Regions from separate parts of the Desulfotomaculum defluvii genome, predicted to be linked through region 1. Evidence: riboswitches for the same ligand, from Rfam matches in the RefSeq annotation. Region 1 holds a riboswitch; each other region holds the start of a gene.
What was found. A riboswitch is a leader RNA that binds a small molecule or an ion and turns the genes downstream of it on or off. The one in region 1 is predicted to bind S-adenosylmethionine.

Region 1 (2,200 bases):
CGAAGAGAATTAAATCTACACCGGCTTCTACCATAGCAACACATTGTTCATAAAATTGCTCATAGGCTTGATCAAAGGTCATGGTTCCCAGGGGTTGTAAAAACTTACCCAGTGGACCCACCGAGCCAGCTACCATTGCTCCATATTGACCGGCCACTTCCTTGGCTAGGGTCACTGACCGGTGATTAATATCTTTTACTTTATCTGCCAGGTTATAGTCTGCCAATTTTAAGCCAATGGCTCCAAAGGTATTGGTAGTGATAATGTCTGCCCCTGCTTCTAAATATAGTTTATGTATTTCTTTAATGGCTTCAGGGTGGCTAAGATTCCATTCCTCAGGACACCATCCACCTGGTAGACCCCTCTGTTGCAACAAGGTCCCCATGGCGCCATCAATAATTAAAATTTCTTTTTTTACTCTTTCTCTAAAAGACAATTTCCTTTCTCTCCTTCCATCCTAGCTACGATACAAACAGTTAGTTTTTTGGCATAAATCACATTTACTATTTATTTTAAAGGGCTTTGAACCCCAACCGACAACAAAACAAAGGGATTTTGATGGGTTCATCTGGTAAAAGTCATTGCAGGTTATTTTTATCTGAAGGGCATCGGCCAATTCTAGCATGTCTGGCAAATACTCCATAGGTACACCACGATAACCAGGACCCAGCTTTGGCGTGGGGTATAGCCCCTTTAACCGCATCTGACTGGCAGCCAATCCAATTACTTGTTCGGCAACCGCTTCTACCGCAACAGTTCCTACAGCATCCATAATAACTCCCCGGGTTGTTTCTCCTCTACGAAACAACAGTGTTGCTTCCTGTTCAATAGCTTCCCCAACTGTTACTGCCACCACGCTAACAGCGCTAACTTTTTTTAGAACAGGATCTCTAATTTCAAGACTATCCCCAAGGGTAATCTTGCCCTTATCGAAACAGAAGGGTATTTGATTTATTACCGCCGTAGGTGTAATAAATATTTTAGCTTCTTGAATGATATCATTGATTTGCCTTAGCAGTTGTGGTGTTTGATTACTTACATTTTTTATACCCAGATATTGAAGAACTTTATTTGGTGGTATGTTTAATGGTATTTGAGGTAGCAGCATATTATCCTCCAACAAGGTCTCTTTTAAGCTAAAAAAACGCCCACTAAGGGCGTAAATGGTAATAGAAATTCCATCGCACCCTTATCTTTCAAGAACTAATTAATTCCTGCAGGAGTTGGCACCGCCGCCATACAATGGCCGGTTGCCGGGTTTCATAGGGCCAGTCCCTCCACCACTCTTGATAAGTGCAAAGAATATATTTTATTATTGGTAATGTACAACAAACCACACTTCTTCGTCAAGAGAATCTTAGAAAAACTTGTCCGGCTGGGTTTTAAGTGCCCTTTAGGGTATCGTCAGCTTAGTTTTTCTTATACTTTCGCCGCAGCTTCTCCGGCTACATAGCCTGTACTAAAGGCCACCTGCATATTAAAACCACCTGTCTGTGCATCCACATCCAGAATTTCTCCGGCAAAGAAAAGCCCTTTGATCAGCTTAGATTCCATAGTTCGCGGATTAATCTCCTTTACCTTAATTCCTCCAGCAGTTATGGTGGCTTCTTGGATTGGTCTGGTGCCAGTTATATGAATTGGCAGGCCCTTACATATAGAAGCAAGGTTGCTTATTTCAGTGCCATTTACCTGATTTGCCGGGCGTTCTGAGGAAATATCAGCCAATTGCAGTAAAACCTTGGCCAATCTTTCTGGGATCATTTCGGATAAAATGTTTTTTACGGAACGCTTACCCGCTTCCCCCATGCTTTTAAGTAGTTTTAGTTCCAAATCTGATAAAGAGTATCCGGAAAACAAATCAATTTTTCCTTGCACTAGGGCATTGGTATTCCTCTGACCTTCCTTTGCCACCACCCGACTTACCCGCAGAGCACCAGGACCTGAAAGACCCCAGTGGGTTACAATCAAATCTCCAACTTCCGAAGCCAATATTTTACCCTTCTGATTGTAAAGGGTGATAGTTGTATCCTTTAGTGAGATGCCCTGCACCTCCCGGTTGAGAATCCACTGATCATTACAGGTAATGGAGACAGCTGCGGGAAACAACGGTGTAACCTGGTGTCCCACCTCTCGAGCTAGCTTGTAACCCTCCCCAGTGCTACCGGTGGCAGGATAGGAAAGTCCGCCAGTTGCTACCACC
Region 2 (2,200 bases), on a different contig from region 1:
TATCGTAGTTATCCACAATTATCACAGGTGTTTTTGGGGTAAATGTGGATAGTTGTTAATAACGGTCAATGGCACCTTCTACAATTTTTTGATTATCGAACAAACGCATTAACCTCCTGATATCCTGTTCGTAACGGATTAAGTTTTCAATTTCTTTTAAAAGTTCTTCCAGATCTTCCTTCGTAAATAGAGGTAATAACCTGTTTAACTCCTTTGGATCCATATCGGGGGAGAGCATCTTTCTCACTTCCTCGTATTTTAGGTGTATGACAAAATATTCAAAGCTAATAAGAAAAGTTACAGATCCGAACAAGTTCTTCCTTTCACTTGATATCTAAAAAAAAATGACCGGTTATACCGGCCATTTTTTTTTAGATATAGGTAACCCCAACACTATTGTCCGGAGGAGGTTTTACAGTCTTGCGATCCTTAGAATACCTGGGAACTTGCTTATGTTTTCCATTATCCCTGGACTTTAATCTGCGGCTCACAGCAACCCCTCCTTTTTATATTGAACTCATCTTTATTGTTCTCCTTTTGATCGTATTCATTCTTGCTAAAACTTTTCAGATTTACACTTTTAAGCAAAATAAAATATTGATTGACAAAATCAAATATATGGCATAAAATCTACATTAGTCAATTTAATAGCAATTCTTCTTATCCAGAGAGGCTGAGGGACTGGCCCTGAGACGCCCGGCAACCTTCTTATTTTATCTAAGAAAGGTGCTAATTCCTGCAGAAGAACAATCTTCTGAAAGATAAGGAGGGGGCATAAGCATATTATGGCCTCTTCTGGTCTGACCAGAAGAGGCCTCATTAATTTAGACGGAGCTATACTAGATCAAGCAATCTAAGGAAGGTTGATATACTTGATAGAAATTAAAGACCTAACCAAGGTTTATCATTCCAATGCTGGAGATGTTAAAGCCCTAGACAGTGTAAGTTTAAGAGTTCGTAAAGGCGAAATATACGGTATCATAGGTTTTAGTGGAGCAGGTAAGAGCACATTGATCCGTTGCGTAAATATGCTGGAAAAACCCACATCAGGTAGTATTAAAGTAAATAGTCAGGAAATGACCGAATTAAGTGAAACACAGCTAAGATCCAGCCGCCAAAAAATCGGCATGATTTTTCAGCATTTTAATCTATTATCCTCACGTACTGTATTTGAAAACATCGCTTTCCCTCTGGAGATTAGTGGTGTAAACAATCAGGAAATCCAGGCTAAGGTTACGAAGTTGTTAGATCTAGTGGGACTAGCCGATAAAGCTAACGCTTACCCTAGCCAGTTATCCGGTGGTCAAAAACAAAGGGTAGGCATCGCCCGGGCCTTGGCCAATGACCCCATTGTACTACTGTGCGATGAAGCTACCTCTGCCCTAGACCCTGCCACCACCAGCTCTATATTAGAGTTGTTAAAAGATATAAACCGCCAATTGGATCTAACCATTTTGATGATTACACACGAAATGAAAGTAATCTCTGAAATATGCGATTCTGTAGCAGTAATTGAAAAGGGGAAAATTATTGAAGAAGGTTTAGTCATTGATGTTTTCACCCAACCCCAACACCCCACTACGCGTCGCTTTGTCCAAACAATCATTAATACAGATGTCCCGGAAAAAATTAAGCAGCGTCTGCTTCAAAAGGATGAGGGTCAAATTATCAGGATTTCTTTTATTGGAGACTCTACGGATGAACCTGTGATTTCAACTTTAGCTAAGCAATATGATGTGGATGTAAACATTCTTTATGGCAACATTGACCAGATCCAAGATACTCCCTTTGGCATGTTAATTATTGAATGTCTAGGGCCCAAAGTCAACTGCGAAAAGGCAGTGGAATATTTACGAAGACAAGGCTTAAGAATCGAGGTGTTAAAGAATGTCCAATGAAATTCTCTCCCACCTAGCCAACCTATCCCCAGAGTTAATCAAGGCCACTTGGGAAACTCTTTATATGACAATGGTATCTGTTATACTGGCTTCGGTATTAGGTATTCCCTTAGGAATAATTTTAGTCATTACTGATAAGGGCCATATTAAAGAGAATTTGTTGCTGAACCGGGTTTTGGGATCAATTGTGAACATCTTTCGTTCCTATCCCTTCATTATCTTACTACTGGCACTGGTCCCCTTTACTCGTTTTGTTGTAGGCACTACTATTGGAACCACTGCGGCCATTGTCCCCCTCACCG
Region 3 (2,200 bases), on a different contig from region 1:
GGCAGCCAATATTATTTTGACTAGGGCCTTTTACGCCCAACAGGATACAAGAACACCAGTTAAATTAATGGCTGTAACCGTGGTGGTGAACTTGGTCTTTAGTCTACTGCTTATTGGCCCTTTAAAGCACGGTGGTTTGGCTCTGGCTAACTCCATTGCATCTTTAATCAACACCATTATGTTGACCTGGTTTCTCAATAAAAGGATTCCTGGCATGTGGAATGCAAGTGCCATGACCTTTCTTTTACAAACAGCCTTGGCCACCACCAGCATGGCGGCTGTTGCCTGGGGTGTGAATGCCACTGGAGCTGGTTTCTTTGCTGCTTATGGTACACTGGGACTTGCAGTCCAAGTGGGAGTAAGTATCTCAACAGCCTTATTAGCCTTTATCCTTGCTGTTTTCCTACTTCGCATGGAAGAAGCCAAAATGATAACTGAGTATGCAGGGAAATTTCTTCGCAAGTTACACCCTTCCAAGGGTTAGCCTAACGCACCAATGCACCTCCCAGAGCATAGCATGGGTTTAGGAGGTGCAAGATATGATTAAAGCAACTCAACTGTCGGCCAAAGATATCGTTAATCTAAACGATGGGGCAAAGCTAGGTCCGGTGAAGGATTTACATATTGATCCCGAAACAGGCAGCGTAGTGGCCATAGTGCTTGAGGCACCCCGGCGTTATTTTGGCCTGATTCGGTCTGGGCGAGATATGGTCATTCCCTGGAATCTAGTAAAAAAATTTGGTATCGATACAGTGCTGGTGGATTTACAGCCTATGGATCGATCTTATTACGAAGAATAAGAGAATTTGTTTGACACAAAGTTCCTCCTTTGCTAAAATTAATCTGGCAATTTTGCTTGTTGTTCTGTGCTCATCAAGAGAGGTGGAGGGACTGGCCCGATGAAACCCGGCAACCTCACGTAAGGTGCCAAGTCCTGCAGGAGTTTATTCCTGACAGATGAGGTCATTGAGGGAAGGCTGGGAAAAAATAACCTCTCCATTTAGGAGAGGTTTGTTTATTTTTGATGGGAGCGGGAAAAGTTAATAGAGGGAGGTAATCAATTGAGTAGAAAACTTTTTACTTCTGAATCTGTAACTGAAGGCCATCCAGATAAAGTGGCCGACCAAATTTCTGATGCCATATTAGACTCTATTTTGGCTAAAGACCCGATGGCTCGTGTAGCCTGTGAGACCTTTGTTACTACTGGTCTAGTACTGGTGGGAGGGGAAATTTCCTGCCAATGCTATGTAGATATCCCTAAGGTAGTTAGGGAGACCGTTTTGGAAATCGGCTATACCCGTGCTAAATACGGTTTTGACGGGGACACCTGTGCAGTGTTAACTGCCATTGATGAGCAGTCCCCTGATATTGCCATGGGTGTAGACAAGGCCTTGGAAGCTAAAACAGGTGAAATGACTGAGGCTGAAATTGAGGCCATTGGTGCTGGTGATCAAGGCATGATGTTCGGTTATGCCACCGATGAAACACCGGAATTAATGCCCCTGCCCATCTCCCTGGCCCATACAATGGCCCGCCGTCTAGCTGAGGCTCGTAAGTCCGGCTTACTAGATTATTTGCGTCCCGATGGTAAAACCCAAGTTACTGTGGAATACGAGGGCGATAAACCTGCCCATATTGACACAGTAGTAATTTCCACTCAACACCATCCGGAAGTTGACCTAGAGACCATTCGTCAGGATATGATAGAAAAGGTAGCCCTGCCCGTACTGCCGGCTGAATTAGTTGACGAAAAAACCCGTTTCTTGATTAACCCCACTGGCCGCTTTGTTATTGGTGGACCCCACGGTGATGCCGGTTTGACTGGACGCAAAATTATCGTTGATACCTATGGTGGTATGGCCCGTCACGGTGGTGGTGCCTTCTCCGGCAAAGATCCTACAAAGGTAGACCGTTCTGCTGCCTACGCTGCCCGATACGTGGCTAAAAACGTAGTGGCTGCTGGCCTAGCTAAGAGATGCGAAGTACAACTGGCCTACGCCATCGGCGTAGCCCATCCGGTTTCTGTAAGGGTTCAGACCTTTGGTACCGGTACTGTTAGTGATGAGGTTATTATCAACCTAATCAACAAAAACTTTGACCTACGTCCCGCTGGCATCATCAAGTCCTTGGAATTGCGTCGCCCCATCTACAAACAAACCGCCGCCTACGGCCACTTCGGCCGCCCAGACCTAGATCTCCC
Region 4 (2,200 bases), on a different contig from region 1:
GGAAAAAATGATTAATAAAATTAAAGTGTTATCTGTGGCTCCATTACTTGGTGAGGCAATTATACGCATCCACGAAGACCTTTCGGTTAGCAAGCTATTCTCTTAATAAGAGATAGATTTGCCATCAGCTTTTAGCTGTAAGTTATCGCTAATGGTTGGTAGGTGGCCTTGGGCCATGAGCCATGGGCCTTGGGCTTTTTTGCCTGTTCTGTTTAGGGGTCTCTTGCTCATGGCACACTGCATTTTCATATTTTGTGTAGGTCAAAGGGGTTTTATAAAAGAAATGCGACGTGGAGGACTGTTCCCCCTGTCGCATTTTTTATATATCTACCAGTGCCCATGCCAATTCTCATAAAAGTCAATGCCGGTTTCATCTTCTTGTTCCTCTGGTGACCCCCAACCAACGATACCAGTTTTAAGCATGTCCGGGCGGGACTCTTCCAGGTTATACATAGCACTCACCTCCTTCTGGTTGAATAATATATTTTGATGATTATCGTATGGTTATGCAGACTAACTAAGTTGTCTGGTCAAAGCAAAAGACCCATAAGTGTAACCAGCACAAAAAGCCTATGGCCTTTTCCAAAGGTGATTTAGCTGACGGCTGATGACTATTCCTTTTTACCAAAAAAAAATAGTTGACAATATAACTTGGCCTTGCTAAACTAAACAGTATCTTAAATTAAACAAACCAATTAAATATGCGCTCTTATCCCGAGAGGTGGAGGGACTGGCCCTATGAAACCCAGCAACCGTCCGGTAGAACCCGGACAGGTGCTAATTCCTGCAGAAGATTTTCTTCTGACAGATAAGAGGTGAGCTATGACCGTGATATGGGAATAAGCCTCTTCTGTTAAGAAGGGGCTTGTTTATTTTATTATGGACTGGAAGAGCGCGCAGAAGGAGGATTTTTAAATGGCTGTTGAGAGAACCTATGCAGAAATTAATGCCCGTATCAAAGCGGGAAAGGCAGTGGTATTGACTGCTGAAGAAGTGATTGGAAAAGTGAGAGAGCAGGGACTGTCTAAAACGGCTGCAGAAGTTGATGTGGTAACTACTGGTACCTTTGGCCCCATGTGTTCTTCTGGTGCGTTTTTGAATTTTGGACATTCTTCTCCTCGGATTAGAATGACTAAAGTATCTCTAAATAATGTTCCTGCCTATACTGGCATAGCTGCAGTGGATGCATTTATCGGCGCCACGGAAATTCCCGAAGAGGATCCGGCAAATGGAGATTTTCCAGGGGATTTTCGCTACGGTGGGGGTCATGTTATAGAGGATTTGGTAGCAGGAAAGCAAATAAAGCTGAAAGCTTTATCCTACGGTACTGATTGTTACCCCAGAAAAGAAATAGAAACAACCCTTACCTTGAATGAGATAAATGAGGCTATTTTATTTAACCCTCGCAATGGTTATCAAAACTATAACTGTGCCGTTAACCTAAGTGATAAAACTATCTATACCTATATGGGAACACTTAAACCCCGCTTAGGAAATGCCAACTATTCTACCTCTGGACAATTAAGTCCCCTGATGAAGGATCCTAATTTTGCTACCATAGGCGTAGGCACCAGAATCTTTCTGGGTGGGGGTGTAGGCTATGTGGTTTGGAATGGCACCCAGCATTTCCCCGGCTGGCTAAAGGACCAAGAGGGAAACGTGGTGGGCTCAGCAGGTGGGACACTTTCTGTTCTAGGTGACCTAAAGCAGATGAAAGCCCAGTGGCTAAGGGGAACCAGTTTCCGAGGTTATGGTGCTACTCTAACCGTAGGGTTAGGAATACCTATTCCTATACTTAACGAAGAAATACTACGTTATGCTGCATTATCAGATGAGGAACTGCATGCTCCGGTAGTTGATTACAGTGATGCTTACCCGAATCGGGTTGGTGGGAATTTAGGTTTAGTCAGCTATGCCCAATTAAAATCAGGGAAAATTACTATAAATGGTAAAGAAATCCCTACGGCACCCCTATCTAGTTACCCAAAAGCTAGGGAAATCGCTAATCAGTTAAAGAACTGGATTGAAAAAGGAGACTTTTTATTGGGTGAACCAGTACAGCTTCTACCTGGCCCTGCAGCAGGTTTAACGGGTAAGACATTAGATATTAAGTAATGGAAGGAGTGTCGGTAAATGGCACCTCATAAAATTGTTTTGCGTTTCACTTCATCAACATCTGATCAACCTATTATCTATCACT

Region 2: another riboswitch for S-adenosylmethionine. It lies ahead of ACYQ03_RS06200 (methionine ABC transporter ATP-binding protein); the one in region 1 lies ahead of ACYQ03_RS09180 (Vitamin B12 dependent methionine synthase activation subunit).
Region 3: another riboswitch for S-adenosylmethionine. It lies ahead of metK (methionine adenosyltransferase); the one in region 1 lies ahead of ACYQ03_RS09180 (Vitamin B12 dependent methionine synthase activation subunit).
Region 4: another riboswitch for S-adenosylmethionine. It lies ahead of ACYQ03_RS02350 (homocysteine biosynthesis protein); the one in region 1 lies ahead of ACYQ03_RS09180 (Vitamin B12 dependent methionine synthase activation subunit).

What each region holds. Positions count from the first base shown of each region.
Region 1 is NZ_BAAHYV010000007.1:438,184-440,383, reverse strand. It holds gene ACYQ03_RS09185 (homocysteine S-methyltransferase family protein) at 1-436, opposite strand, end outside; gene ACYQ03_RS09180 (Vitamin B12 dependent methionine synthase activation subunit) at 458-1,108, opposite strand; SAM riboswitch class I at 1,187-1,296, opposite strand; gene ACYQ03_RS09175 (BaiN/RdsA family NAD(P)/FAD-dependent oxidoreductase) at 1,420-2,200, opposite strand, start outside.
Region 2 is NZ_BAAHYV010000006.1:720,136-722,335, reverse strand. It holds gene ACYQ03_RS06205 (hypothetical protein) at 56-238, opposite strand; SAM riboswitch class I at 658-768, shown strand; gene ACYQ03_RS06200 (methionine ABC transporter ATP-binding protein) at 873-1,898, shown strand; gene ACYQ03_RS06195 (methionine ABC transporter permease) at 1,888-2,200, shown strand, end outside.
Region 3 is NZ_BAAHYV010000006.1:233,297-235,496, forward strand. It holds gene murJ (murein biosynthesis integral membrane protein MurJ) at 1-484, shown strand, start outside; gene ACYQ03_RS03790 (YlmC/YmxH family sporulation protein) at 540-800, shown strand; SAM riboswitch class I at 868-964, shown strand; gene metK (methionine adenosyltransferase) at 1,062-2,200, shown strand, end outside.
Region 4 is NZ_BAAHYV010000004.1:124,870-127,069, forward strand. It holds gene ACYQ03_RS02340 (ribose-phosphate diphosphokinase) at 1-106, shown strand, start outside; gene ACYQ03_RS02345 (hypothetical protein) at 328-453, opposite strand; SAM riboswitch class I at 707-815, shown strand; gene ACYQ03_RS02350 (homocysteine biosynthesis protein) at 916-2,115, shown strand; gene ACYQ03_RS02355 (NIL domain-containing protein) at 2,134-2,200, shown strand, end outside.